DNA from 2 places in the Streptomyces sp. NPDC003023 genome. Region 2 is predicted to be linked to the other one. Evidence: riboswitches for the same ligand, from Rfam matches in the RefSeq annotation. Region 2 holds a riboswitch; the other holds the start of a gene.
The links. Region 2 has a riboswitch for cyclic di-AMP ahead of ACFYV1_RS33175 (M23 family metallopeptidase). Riboswitches for the same ligand answer to the same signal wherever they lie in the genome.

Region 1 (6,923 bases), on a different contig from region 2:
GCGGATGGAGTTGGTGCCGCAGTCGATGGCGGCGACGCGGGTCATTCGGCGTCCTTCCCCGGTGCGCACGGCGACACGCACGGCCCCTTGGCCCACCACTGCGGCAGCATCGCGATCGCCTCGTCGCCCAGCGGGTTCACGCCGGGTCCGGCCGCCAGCGAATGGCCGACCAGGACGTGCAGGCACTTCACCCGGTCCGGCATGCCGCCCGCGCTGGGGAAGCCCTCCAGCACCTCGATGGCGTCACGGCGGGCGATGTAGTCCTCGTGGGCGGCCCGGTAGGCGGCGGCCAGTTCCGGGTCGGCGGCCAGGCGCTCGGTCATCTCCTTCATGACGCCGTTCGCCTCGAGCGTGCCGATCGCGGAGGCCGCCCGCGGGCACGTCAGGTAGTACAGCGTCGGGAACGGGGTGCCGTCGGGGAGCCGCGGTGCGGTCTCCACGACGTCGGGCTGCCCGCACGGGCAGCGGTGCGCGATCGCGCGCAGACCGCGCGGCGGCCGGCCGAGCTGCTCCTTGAACGCGGCGATGTCCGCGTCCGTCGGCTCGGTGGGTTCGGTGGTGGGAGGAGGGGTTTCCATGCCTGCCTTGTTCGCTGACTTACTTCTGCGGTTCGTCGGCGTGATCCACGCCGGTCCATACGTTGGAGTACCACGGCCGGTCGGCCGCGCCACCCTCTTCGCGCTGCTGCTCGGCGGCCTCGGAGTCGATCACGGTGTAGCCGGTCTCCCCCGGGAGCACGTAGTGCAGATGCTCGCGGGCCAGCCGCCGGATGTACATGTCGTCCTGGAGACGCGCCTTCTCGTCCTTGAGCCGCTCGACCTCCCGGCGCGCCTCGTCCATCAGACGTTCCTGCTCGGCGATGTCCGCCCGCTGGGAGACGTACTGGCGCATCGGGTAGGCGAGTGCGACGACGAGCGAGCACACGACGAGGGCGAGGAAGGCGGCACGTCCGGTGAGCCGGGAGCGGCGGGCCTGGCGGCGGTTCTGGGACCGGTAGACGCGCGCGGCGGTCTGCTCACCGAGCAGCCGCAGCCTGGTCGCGGTGGAGAACCGGTCGGCCTCCGGCCTGCGCGCCATCCTCTCGCCTCCCCTTCACATGCCTACGTCCCCGGACACGGTACGGGACCGCGGCCGGGGACGTACGTACGACAGGGCGTCAGCCGGAGATCGCCTTCGCTCAGCCCTCGTACTTGAACCGCGGGAAGGCGCTGCGGCCGGCGTACACCGCGGCGTCGTCGAGGATCTCCTCGATGCGGAGCAGCTGGTTGTACTTGGCGACGCGCTCGGAGCGGGCCGGGGCGCCGGTCTTGATCTGGCCGCAGTTGGTGGCGACGGCCAGGTCGGCGATGGTGACGTCCTCGGTCTCGCCGGAGCGGTGGGACATCATGCACTTGAAGCCGTTGCGCTGGGCGAGCTCGACGGCGTCGAGGGTCTCGGTCAGCGAACCGATCTGGTTGACCTTGACGAGCAGGGCGTTCGCGGCGCCGTCCTCGATGCCGCGGGCGAGGCGCTCCGGGTTGGTGACGAAGAGGTCGTCGCCGACGATCTGGACCTTGGTGCCCAGCTTGTCGGTCAGGACCTTCCAGCCGTCCCAGTCGTCCTCGAACAGCGGGTCCTCGATGGAGACCAGCGGGTAGGAGGCGGCGAGCTCCTCGTAGTACTCGGTCATCTCGGCGGCCGAGCGGGACTTGCCCTCGAACTCGTAACTGCCGTCCTTGTAGAACTCGGACGCGGCGACGTCGAGCGCGAGCGCGATGTCCTTGCCCGGGGCGTAGCCGGCTTCCTTGATGGCCTCGAGGATGAGGTCCAGGGCGGCGCGGTTGGAGTCGAGGTTCGGCGCGAAGCCGCCCTCGTCGCCGAGGCCGGTGGAGAGGCCCTTCTGCTTCAGGACCTTCTTGAGGGTGTGGTAGACCTCGGTGCCCCAGCGCAGGGCCTCGGAGAAGGACTCGGCGCCGATCGGCGCGATCATGAACTCCTGGATGTCCACGTTGGAGTCGGCGTGCGAGCCGCCGTTCAGGATGTTCATCATCGGAACGGGCAGCAGGTGCGCGTTCGGGCCGCCCAGGTAGCGGAAGAGCGGCAGGTCCGAGGCCTCGGCGGCGGCGTGCGCCACGGCGAGGGAGACACCGAGGATGGCGTTGGCCCCGAGGGAGGACTTGTCCGGCGTGGCGTCCAGGTCGAACATCGCCTGGTCGATCAGGCGCTGCTCGGTGGCGTCGTAGCCGACGAGCTCCGGGCCGATCTGCTCGATGACGGCGAGGACCGCCTTCTCGACACCCTTGCCCTGGTAGCGGTTCTGGTCACCGTCGCGGAGCTCGAGAGCCTCGAACGCACCGGTGGATGCGCCGGACGGAACTGCAGCACGACCCGTGCTGCCGTCGTCGAGGCCAACCTCGACCTCGACCGTGGGGTTGCCTCGGGAGTCCAGGATTTCCCGGGCTACGACGACGTCGATGGACGGCACGAGCATCTCCTTCTGGGATGTGACGCGAGAAAAGTGCAGAGGTCTGCTTGGCCTTGCGGCAAGAGCCTAACCGCCTCGGGGGCAAAGGCCGGCCGATGCCCGCCCGCTGGGACGAAAAAGGGCATCAAGACTCCCGCGGCCGGACAAACAGGGCTTTACCTACCTGCGGGTAACCGCTCTTGGGCCGTTCCGGCCCGCTACGGACCGAGCCCCGGCCCGGCGTGTACGGGGGAAGGTACGCCGGACCGGGGTGCTCGGATCCCGTTTCGCACGGGCGGGGTGACTCCGCGGCCGCCGGACCGCGGAGGGGGTGTCAGCCGAGGTGGAGCCGCTGACCCGGGTGGATCACGTCGGCGTCCTCGACGATGTCCTTGTTCAGCTCGAACAGCTTCTCCCAGCCGCCCTTGACCTTCTCGGCCTCGGCGATGCTGCTCAGGGTGTCGCCGGCCTCGACCGTGTACTCGCCGTCGCCCTTCTGGAAGGACTTCGCCTTCTTCTCCGGGGCCGGGGCCTCGGCGCGCTCGGAGCGCGTGGTGGGCGCCTCGGCACGCTTCTGGGCCGGCTGGGTGGGCTCGGCGTCGGCGGAGCCGGTGGCGGGGGTGGCGTTGGACAGGCCGACACCGCAGCTCGGCCAGGCGCCCTTGCCCTGGCCCGCCAGGACCTTCTCGGCTATCTCGATCTGCTGCGCCTTGGACGCCAGGTGGGCGTTCGAGGCGTACGCGGTGCCACCGAACGCGGCCCAGGTCGAGCTGGAGAACTGCAGGCCGCCGTAGTAGCCGTTGCCGGTGTTGATGGACCAGTTGCCGCCGGACTCGCACTGGGCGACCGCGTCCCATTCGGAGACGGTCGCGGCGGACGCGGAGCCGGCACCGAGGACCGGGGCGGCGATCGCGGCGCCGGCGACACCGGCGAGCGCGACGAGACGGGTGATCCTGGACGGGCGGCGGTGCTTGGCCTTGCCGGTGGAACGCAGCATGGAACTTCTCCTCACCGACGCCTGCGAGGTGAGCTGTCGGGTTCGGGCCGTGAGTGCCCGGCCGCGCGGTCCCGCGCGACTTAACCCCCAGCCGGTTCCGGTGCTTCGGTCTTCTCGATCCGAACGTCCGGCGCCGGCGCTTACCTTGGGTCCCCCGCTCCTGCCTTCGGCGCTCTGAGCGACGAGTGTTCCCCCCGACCGACGGCAGGATTCGGCGTATCGGTCGACGGTGCCCGCGGTGGCGAGCGGTTCAGACCGTAAACGCACCGCTCCCCGATGTTCAAAGTCGAACATCGGGGAGAAAGTACTCGAACCGGACACTCCAAGATGTCCGTTTTCGCAGGTGGGGGGCGGAGTGGCCGAATTCGCCGGGCGATTTGCTCCAGTTGAGACAAAGAGACCCTTGTCTCACTCGAACAGAACGGACATATGGCGATCAAACCACCCGCGAACTATCCCTGGTTCAGACCCAGATCGAGGCTCTGACCGGGCAGGATGAGGTCGGGGTCGGCGCCGACCGTCGCCTCGTTCGCCTCGTACAGGGCCGGCCAGCCTCCGGTCACCCCGTTCTCGGCGGCGATGTCGCACAGGTTGTCGCCGGGCTGAACGGTGTAGACACCGGGATCCGTCACCCCGTCCACCCCGGTGCGCCCGGAACTGTCACTGCGTGAGGCATGACGACCGTTGTCGCGCTCTTCGCCCGCATTGCCGGTTTCCGTCTCGTCCCCGGCCGGTGCGCCGCGGTGCCTGCCGGTGCCGTCCGTCACCTCGTCCGTCGCCTCGTCCGCAGGCGCCGTCCCCGAGGTGCCGTCGTCCGCGCCGGGAGCGGTGGGCTCGACCGGGGCGGCCGCGTCGCCATCCTTGGGCGCCGGCTCGGCGGTGGCGTCATCGGACGGCTGCGAGGCGTCCGCGTCCGGAGTGCCGGATTCGCCCGACGTGTCCGCGGTGTCGTCGGCGGTCCCGCCGTCCTCCGTGCCGGTCGGCCCGGCCGTCGGCGACGGGTCCGTCGACGGCTCGCCGGACGGCGCGTCGCTCTCCTGCGGCAGGGGGAGGATGCCGGGGTCGACACCGGTGTCCATGCCGTCGTCCTGCAGCCCCGCGAGCGGTCCGCAGGCGGGCCACGCCGCGGGCCCCTCGGCGGCGAGCACCTTCTCGGCGACCGCTATCTGCTGCGAGCGGCTCGCGAGGTCGGCGCTGGGCGCGTACGCGGTGCCGCCGTAGGCGGACCAGGTCTCCTGCGAGAACTGGAGTCCGCCGTAGAAGCCGTTGCCGAAGTCGGCGCTCCAGGCCCCTCCGCTCTCGCACTCCGCGACGCGGTCCCAGGTGCTGGCGTCCGCCGCGGATGCCGCACCCGCGCCGAGCAGCGGAATGGCGATTGCCGAACCGGTCACCCCTGCCGCGACGATGAGGGCCGGAGCCTGGCGGGGTCGGCGGTGTCGTCCGTTCCCGGAGAGCATGCGGTTGCCTTTCACGTGACAGCGGTGGACCCGTCGGCCTGCTGACGCCTGCCGAGTCGACGGTGAACGTAGTCGCATTCGAACGCGAGTCACAAGTCGATGCAGCGGAGATCACGTGAAAGTCACAGAATTGACGAGGCGTCAGTTTGTTTGGATGGTGAACTCAACGGGCAGAGTGCGCAATCCGCGCATGATGAGCCCCCCACGCCACCTCAAATCGGCCGGATCACCCGCAAGCCGCAAGTCCGGCATTCTGCGGAGCAGAGTGGCCAGCGCGGTCTGCCCCTCGAGCCTGGCGAGCGGTGCGCCGAGGCAGTAGTGGATCCCGTGCCCGTACCCCAGATGCTGGTTGTCGCTCCGTGACAGATCGAGCGTGTCCGGCGCGTCGAAGCGCTCCGGATCACGGTCGGCGGCGGCGAGCACGACGAGCACGGGATCGCCGGCCGCGATCCGCTGCCCGCCGACGGTGAGCGGCTCGGTGGCGAACCGCCAGGTCGCGAGCTCCACCGGCCCGTCGTAGCGGAGCAGTTCCTCGACACCCGTCTCCAGCAGCCCGTGCTCCCCCGCGGCCAGCGACGTCTGCAGGCGCTCACGCTGCTCCGGGTTGCGCAGCAGCGCGTAGACACCGTTGCCGATGAGATTGACGGTGGTCTCGAAGCCGGCGAAGAGAAGGATGAAGGCCATCGCGGCGGCCTCGTTCTCCGTGAGGTGCTCGCCGTGGTCGGACGCCTTGATGAGGCCGGAGATGAGGTCGTCGCCGGGCTGCTCCCGCTTGCGGTGGATCAGCTCCGCGAGGTATCCCCGCATCTTCTTCACGGAGCGGGCGACCCCGCCGCGCGGCCCGCCGCCGTGCCGGATCATCATGCCCGCCCAGTCGCGGAAGTCGTCCTGGTCCTCCGGCGGGACGCCGAGCATGTCGCAGATCGCGTAGATGGGGAGCGGGAAGGCGAACTCGTGGATCAGGTCCGCGGTCCCCTTCTCCGCGAAGGAGTCGATGAGCCGGTCCGTCAGCTCCTGCACGCGCGGCGCGAACTCGGCCACCCGGCGTGGCGTGAACGCCTTGGAGACGAGCCGGCGCAGCCGGGTGTGGTCCGGCGGGTCGATGTTCAGCAGATGCGTCATCAGCTCTGCCTTGCGCTCGCCGGGAATGCCCGTCTTGCCCTTGGCGTGCGCGGGTTCGGCGTGGTGCGCCGGGTTCTTCGACAGCCGCTGGTCGGCCAGCGCCTGCCGGGCGTCGGCGTAACGGGTCACCAGCCACGCCTCCACCCCGCTGGGGAGCCGGGTCCGGTGCACGGGCGAGTGCTCGCGCAGCCAGGCGTAGGCGGGATACGGGTCGGTCGCGAACTCCCAGGTGAAGAGTTCGGGGGCCGGGTTCGGGTCGTTCGGGGCGTTCACCCCTCGACGTTACCGGCCGCGTCCTGCCGCTCCGTCGCCCGGATCGCGTCACGGTACGCGCGGGCCGCGGCCCGCAGCGCCGCCTCGGGGTCGACGCCGTCCGCCTCCGCGCGGGCGGCGAGGGCGAGCAGCTCGTAACCGATGCCCCCGCCCTTGGGGAGGGGGACGTCCAAGGCCGCCGTACGGACCCGGGACGCGAGCTTCGCCGCGAGGGCGAGGCCCGGCTGGCCGAGCGGGACGCCGTCGGTCACCGACTCGCGCTGCTTCTCGATCGCCTTGGTGCGCAGCCAGTGCGCCTTGACCTCCTCGGGTGTGGAGGCGGTCTCCTCGCCGAAGACGTGCGGGTGCCGGTGGATCAGCTTCTCCACGATCGTGCCCGCCACGTCGTCGACCGAGAACGGCTCCGCCCCGTCCTCCGGGCGGCCCTCCTCCGCGATGCGCGCGTGGAAGACGACCTGGAGCAGCACATCGCCCAGCTCCTCGCGCAGCTCGTCGCGGTCACCGTCCTCGATGGCCTCGACGAGCTCGTACGCCTCCTCGATGGCGTACTTGGCCAGGCCCTTGTGCGTCTGCTGCGACGACCAGGGGCAGGCGCGCCGGATGCGGTCCATGACCTCCACGAGGTCGAGCA
Region 2 (6,923 bases):
TCCAGTACTCCACCACCGAGGGCGACGCCGACCTGCGCGAGGCCATCGCGCAGCGCCTCACGGCACGCGCGCTGCCGACCGGCGCCGACGACCTGATGATCACGACGGGCTCGCAGCAGGCCCTCACCCTCATCACCACGGCCACCCTGGAACCCGGCGACGTCGTCCTCGTCGAGGACCCCTGCTACCTGGCCGCCCTCCAGACCTTCGGCTTCGCCGGCGCCCGCGTCGTCCCCGTCCCCACCGACGACGACGGCATCATCCCCGAGGCCCTGGACGAGATCGCCGCCCGCGAACCCGCCAAGCTGCTCTACCTCGTCCCCACCTTCCAGAACCCCACCGGCCGGACACTTCCGGCCGCGCGGCGCACCGCCGTCGCCGAGGCAGCCGCCCGGCACGGCTTCTGGATCGTCGAGGACGATCCCTACGGCGAACTGCGCTACGACGGTGAGCAGGTCCCCTGGATCGCCACGTTCCCGGCCGCGTCCGACCGCACCGTCCTGCTCGGCTCCTTCTCCAAGATCATGGCTCCGGGCCTGCGCCTCGGCTTCCTCCGAGCCCCCGCGGCCATCCGCCGGTCCTGCGTCATCGCCAAGCAGGCCGCCGACCTCCACACCTCCACCGTCGACCAGGCCGTGGCCGCCCGGTACCTGCGCGACAGCGACCTGGACGCGCACGTCCGGACCATCCGCGACGCCTACCGGGAACGCCGCGACGCGCTCCTCGACGGCCTGCCCGCCGCCCTGCCCTCCGGCAGCCGCTGGAACCGTCCCGGCGGAGGCATGTTCGTCTGGGCCGGTCTGCCCGAGGGCCACGACGCCACCGAGCTCCTCCATGTCGCCATCGGCCACGAGGTCGCGTACGTCCCCGGTGCCCCCTTCTTCGCCGGCACCCCCGACCCGGCCGCCCTGCGTCTCTCCTTCACCACGCACTCCCCGGAGGAGATCACCGAGGGCCTGCGCCGTCTGGCCAAGGCGTTCGCGTAAGCCACGCGTCCCAGAAGGGATTTCCATGCCCACCGAGTCGGCCGTCCTCGTCGACGACGCCCCGATGACCCCCGCCGCGCTCAACGAGATGATCGCGCGGGACTTCCAGGACTACGCCGCCTGTCACGTCACCGAGGCCACCGGAACGCACCTCACCATGGAGGCCGACGGCGCCCGCCTGCGCACCCGCCCCGGCGGCAGTGTCTCCGGCCCCGAGCAGGCCGCTCTCGTGGACCTGGCCGCCTTCCTCCTCGTCAACGCCCGTCTGGGCCGCCCCACCCTCATGGCACTGACCAGCTCCATCCAGATCAGCTACCTCAGCCGCCCCCGCCCCGGCCCGTTGCGCACCCACGCGGAGATGGCCAAGTTCGGCAGCCGCCTCTGTGTCGTACTCACCGAACTCCGCGACGGCGCCGGCACTCTGGCCGCAACCGCGACGGTCACCTACTCCGTGCCCCCCGTGGCGCGCAGGGCAGACCCGCGGAGGGGGAGCATGCCGGACGGAAGCCCGGCGGGAGACCCTCCGGCCGGGGGCGGATCCTGATGTCCTGGGCGCACCCCCGGCCGCCTTTCAGTCGCGTCGTCTGCAGTTGAGGAAGACCTGCTCCTCGGGCGGCACGTCGCTGATCGCCGGGGCGTATATGTAGGACGACTCCTTGACGATCTCGAAGTGCTCCGCGACAAGCCTGCGCAGCTCCTCGCGGAGGTAACCGGACACCCGGATCGTGTTGCCGAGGAAGGGGATCGGGCGGTTGTCGACGTCCGCCTCGACCATCGAGAGGATGAACAGGCCACCGGGTTCCAGCAGATGGTGGACCGTCCGCAGCGCCTGGGGGATCTCGGCGCGGGGAAGCATGAGCAGGGAGAAGAAGGCCGCGACCGCGTCGAAGCGGCCCAGGTCCACCGGGCCGCCGGGGGCGAGGTCCGAGACGTCCAGCTGGTGGAAGGTCGCCTCGGGGACGTTCTCCCGGGCGAGTTTCACCATGCCGCCCGACAGGTCGACGCCCACGACCTGGAATCCGGCATCCGTCATCTGGCGCGCGGTCGGAACGCCTGTTCCGCAGCCGAGGTCCAGCACCCGTGATCCGGCAGGCAGCGTCCCGGCCAGCCACTCACCGGCAAAGACCTGTCCTTCCTTGTGGGGGAAGGCCTCGTCGTAGCGGTCGCCGATGGCGTCGAACGCCTCCGCCTGTTCCCTTCGATCGGGGCGCATGTCCTCGTAGTCGGCCCCGTCGGCCCCGTTGATCACGAAAGTGTCCTTCCGTAGCTCACCTGAAGTGGCCCCCATCATTGCGCGTACCGGTGCCCTTCCTGAACCGCTGGGGCAGGAGCAGTCGGGGGAGTTCGCGTTCACCTGCCGAGGACGGTGAGGCCGAGCCCGGCACTGCCGGGAGAGGCGCCGGATCCGACGGACGGAACCAGGCCGATGCGACCGGCCGGCGGGGCGGGACGGAAATGTGGAGTGGATCTTGCTCCGGATGGCGTAAGGTTGTGTTCACCGACGCGGGGTGGAGCAGCTCGGTAGCTCGCTGGGCTCATAACCCAGAGGTCGCAGGTTCAAATCCTGTCCCCGCTACTGATGACACCGGCCCGGTGGGCGATCCGAATGATCGCCCACCGGGCCGGTGCCGTTTCCCGGCACGGTTCCTCGGGGTTTCGCGGTGTTCGCCCGGTTGGACGACGGGGAGTCGCTGCTCGGCGCGCCGACGCTCAGCCTGGGGAGGGCGCGGTACTGTCCGCAGCCGTCAGCGGACCCGGCAGGAGATCACCTTTGGGACAGGAGTGGCGAGACCAGGGCGGCTCCCGTCGAGCCCCCTGGTACATGTGCGCGCTGCCCCCGGCGATGATCGTCGGCGGAGTGGTCTTCGACCTCATGACTCCGACCCGCTTCACCGCGGTGCCGCTTTTCGCCGCCGCCCCGCTCCTCGCGGCACCGATCGTCTCCTGGGTGGCGACCCTGCTCACCGGTGTCGCCGCTCTCCTGGCCGTCACCGGTATGCACGCCATCAACCGGAGCTTCGCCGAGATCACGGCTCTGACGGAGACGACCACCGTGATCACGGTCGCGGTCCTCGCGCTGCTCATCAACAACGTCGTACGCCGCAGCGGTGAACGGCTCGCCTCCGCCCGGGTGATCGCGGAGACCGCCCAGCGTGCCGTGCTGCCCACGCCGGTCGACCGGATCGGCGGCCTGCACATCGCCGCCCGTTACGAGGCGGCACAGGCGGGCGCGTTCATCGGCGGAGACCTGTTCGCGGTGCAGGACACGCCCTACGGTGTGCGTCTCATCGTCGGCGACGTACGGGGCAAGGGGCTGGACGCGGTGGGGACCGTCGCCGTGCTGATCGGCGCGTTCCGTGAGGCCGCGGAGCAGGAGCGTTCGCTCGAGGGCGTGGCCCAGCGGCTGGAGCGCGCACTCGGACGGGAGGGCACGCGGCGGGAGGGCCTCGACGCCGTCGAGGGGTTCACCACCGCCGTGCTGGGTGAGATTCCCCGTGGCACTCCTCTGGTGCGGCTGGTGAACCGCGGCCACCCCGAGCCGCTGGTGCTGCACGCCGACGGGAGCCTGGACGTGCTGGAGCCCTCCCAGGCCGCACTGCCGCTCGGGATGGGCGAGTTGGCGGGATGGCCGGACCGCGCCCAGGAGTACCCGCTGCCCGACGGGGCGACGCTGCTGCTCTTCACGGACGGGGTCACGGAGGCGCGGGACGACCACGGGGACTTCTACGACCCCGTCGCACGGCTGGGCGGTCGTCTCTTCCCCGGGCCGGGGGACCTGCTGGACGCACTGGTCGACGACGTACGCCGGTACACCGGCGGCGGATCGAACGACGACATGGCGCTGCTGGCGGTCGGCCGCCCCGCGAAGGGGCAGCCGGAACGGCGCACGACGGTGCCGGTGGTCCCTCCGGAGCCGGGGGCCGGCGGCTGAATCGGTTCCAGTGCTCGAGTGGCGCGGGACGGTGTGCACGTTCCGTAGTCGGAGGGCACCCCTGCGCATAACAACTGACACAACATCAGAAACTCGATGCCCGCTGACGTTTGATCAAGTCGCCCGGTTCCGCCCGCGTCTGTCCGGTTAAGTCCCGCCCGGAATCGTTAATGATCAATCGGAAGAGCTTGGAATCGGGCACCGCCTTCTATTAACGTTCGATAACGCAGCGCGGTCGTCCAAGTCGTCGTAAGAGGCGGCGCCGCGCGCACGCGCCGAATCCCGCAAGGGAACCGGGGAACCACCAATTGGGGTGAATCGGTCACCTCTGCCGCGCAGTTCGCGGTCGAGGCGCCCGTAGGAGACCTTCCTGCTCCGAACCCGTCAGCTAACCCGGTAGGCGAGAAGGAAGGAAAGGAGAACGCCTTCGTGGCGTCCAACATGCCTGCCCCCGAGGTCCGCTTCGCGTCCGAACGCTTCGGCGCCGACGCCCCCGAGCGGACCCTGGAGGAATGGAATCCCACCGAGGAATCCATCCGCCCGGTGCGCGGTCGGCACCGTGTCATCAAGCAGCGCGGCGGACTCGCCCGCAGCTCCACAGTGCTCGGCGTCGGCGTGATCGCCGCTGTCGGCGCGGGCGGCATAGCCACCGCGCAGGACAAGCCGGCCGTCTCCATCTCCCTTCCCGACGCGATCACGGACAGTCTTCCCGACGCCAAGTCCCTTCCCGGCGTCGGCTCTCTGCTCGCGGACGACTCCGACGCGGCAGAGCTCGCGAACACCGCGCCGCTCACGGCCGCGACCACCGTCGCCGACGGTGGCGACGAATCCGCCGGGGCTGTCGGCGCGGGCGAGGCGCTTCGCGCGCGCATCCTTCAGCAGGCGGAGCAGCAGCAGGCCGAGGCGGACGCGGAGGCCAGGGCAGCCGCGGAGAAGCTCGCCGCGGAACAGGCCGCGTCCGCAGCGGAGAAGCAGCAGAGCGCGGCGGAGGCCAAGGCCGCGGAGGAGAAGCGGAAGGCGGAGGAGGCCGCGCGGGCCAAGGCGGAGGCCGAGCGTCTCGCCGAGCTCGCGAAGAGCTTCGCCCTGCCCACCTCCTCGTACACGATCACCTCCACGTACGGAGAGTCCGGCTCGATGTGGTCCTCCGGCCAGCACACCGGCCTGGACTTCGCCGCGCCGACGGGAACCCCGGTCAAGGCCGTGCACGGCGGCACGGTCAAGTCGGCCGGCTGGTCCGGCTCCTACGGCTACCGGATCGTCCTCGAGCTCGACGACGGCACCGAGGTCCTGTACGCCCACCTGTCGTCGATGACGGCGAGTGCCGGCCAGACCGTGACCACCGGCGAGACGATCGGGCGCGTCGGCGCCACCGGCAACGTCACCGGGCCGCACCTGCACCTCGAGGTGCACACGCCGGGCGGATCCGGCATCGACCCGATGGCGTGGCTGCGCGGCAAGGGCCTCACCGTCTGATCCCTGCCCGGTACGGGGGAAGCAGCACTCTTCCCCGTGCCGGGCGGTCCCGTTGTCTCCGGCAGCCACGACGCCCACCCCCCGCGTCGGGGCTGTCGGACTGTCCGCCACCGGTCGGGTCGGCAGGCCGTCCGGTCGGGCCGTCCGGTCGGGTCGTGCGGTCGGCAGCCGGTCGGGTCGTGCGGTCGGCAGGCCGGTCAGGTCGTGCGGCGCTCAGCGGCGGTACGGGTTCCAGCCGTCGTAGTCGCGGTACGGCGCCGGCGCGGGGATCCTGCTGGTCATCCGGGCCGCGTAGTCCAGCGAGGGCCCCGCCACCTCCCTGCGCTGCCAGAGATGGTGCAGCAACTCCTGCTCCCGCGCCACGAAGTCCGGCTCGGCCGCGCCGCGACGGGCCCGGTGACGCAGGAAGGCCAGCGAGGTCGCGAACGCCTCGTACTCCGACACCGCGTGCCCGGCGGCGGGGCCGTACGTGCGACGGGCGAAGTCGCGCGCCATCGTGCGGGCCCGCATCGACGACAGGGCACGAGGTTCCGCCGGGGACATCCAGCCCGCCGCGGCGTACGCGGGCAACTGGTCGGATATCGTGCGCAGCTCGCGCTGCCGGGTCCATATCGTCAGCCAGGTGAGCAGGCCGAAGACCGGGACCATGAACGCCCCGTACACGGCGTAGAAACCCCACGGGCCGAGCATCGATGCCGAGCCGTTCCACAGCGCGTGCACGCCCATCGCGAGCGCCAGGCCCAGCAGCGGCAGACCGGTACGCCGCAGCCGCCGGTGGCGGCGCGAGCCGAGCGCCGCCAAGCCGAAACCGATGCCTGTCAGCACGGTGAAGAGCGGATGGGCGAACGGCGACATCACTATGCGCACGAAGAAGGTCGCGGCGGTCACGGAGGCGAAGCCCGACGTGCCGATCGTCTGGTCCTCGTCGAACGCGCTGCCCAGGTAGAGGATGTTCTCGGTGAAGGCGAAGCCGGTCGCGGTGAAACCGGCGACCACCACGCCGTCCACGATTCCGGTGAAGTCTCTTCTGCGGAACATGAAAAGGAGCAGTATCGCGGCGGCCTTCGCGCTCTCCTCGACGATCGGTGCGACGACCGTCGCCCCGAGTGTGTCGGCGGATGCCGGGTCGGCGGTCGCCGTGGCTATCCAGCGGGTCGCGAACGTGTTCGCGATGATCGCGATCAGTGCCGCGGCGCACGCACCCCACGCGAAGGCGAAGAGCAGGTTCCGCCAGGGTCCCGGCTCGACCCGGTCGAGCCAGCGGAACGCCGCCAGGAGCAACGGGACCGGCAGCGTGGCGAGAGCGAGGCCGACCAGGAACCCGTGGTTGCCGGTCTGTTCGCGCACCAGCACCAGGATCACCAGGCCGCACAGGGCGAGCAGGGTGATCACCACACCCGCGCGGACCGCCCTGCTGTGCCGCAGCCTCGAGACGGCCCGGGCCCGGTAGCGCCGGCGCGTCGGCTCCGGCACCTCGGTGAGGAGCGCGTCGACATGCCGCTGCTCGCGTGCGGGAAGCACCGGATGCGGCG

Region 1: another riboswitch for cyclic di-AMP. It lies ahead of ACFYV1_RS32220 (transglycosylase family protein); the one in region 2 lies ahead of ACFYV1_RS33175 (M23 family metallopeptidase).

The regions. Positions count from the first base shown of each region.
Region 1 covers NZ_JBIAPL010000015.1:66,538-73,460, reverse strand. Annotated here, with positions in the region: gene ACFYV1_RS32240 (exopolyphosphatase) at 1-45, opposite strand, end outside; gene ACFYV1_RS32235 (DUF501 domain-containing protein) at 42-578, opposite strand; gene ACFYV1_RS32230 (septum formation initiator family protein) at 598-1,077, opposite strand; gene eno (phosphopyruvate hydratase) at 1,178-2,464, opposite strand; gene ACFYV1_RS32220 (transglycosylase family protein) at 2,778-3,440, opposite strand; cyclic di-AMP (ydaO/yuaA leader) riboswitch at 3,444-3,622, opposite strand; gene ACFYV1_RS32215 (transglycosylase family protein) at 3,893-4,831, opposite strand; gene ACFYV1_RS32210 (cytochrome P450) at 5,039-6,292, opposite strand; gene ACFYV1_RS32205 (nucleoside triphosphate pyrophosphohydrolase) at 6,289-6,923, opposite strand, start outside.
Region 2 covers NZ_JBIAPL010000017.1:34,235-41,157, forward strand. Annotated here, with positions in the region: gene ACFYV1_RS33150 (PLP-dependent aminotransferase family protein) at 1-986, shown strand, start outside; gene ACFYV1_RS33155 (PaaI family thioesterase) at 1,012-1,530, shown strand; gene ACFYV1_RS33160 (class I SAM-dependent DNA methyltransferase) at 1,558-2,199, opposite strand; tRNA gene ACFYV1_RS33165 (tRNA-Met) at 2,489-2,562, shown strand; gene ACFYV1_RS33170 (PP2C family protein-serine/threonine phosphatase) at 2,758-3,918, shown strand; cyclic di-AMP (ydaO/yuaA leader) riboswitch at 4,182-4,336, shown strand; gene ACFYV1_RS33175 (M23 family metallopeptidase) at 4,348-5,391, shown strand; gene ACFYV1_RS33180 (PrsW family intramembrane metalloprotease) at 5,605-6,912, opposite strand.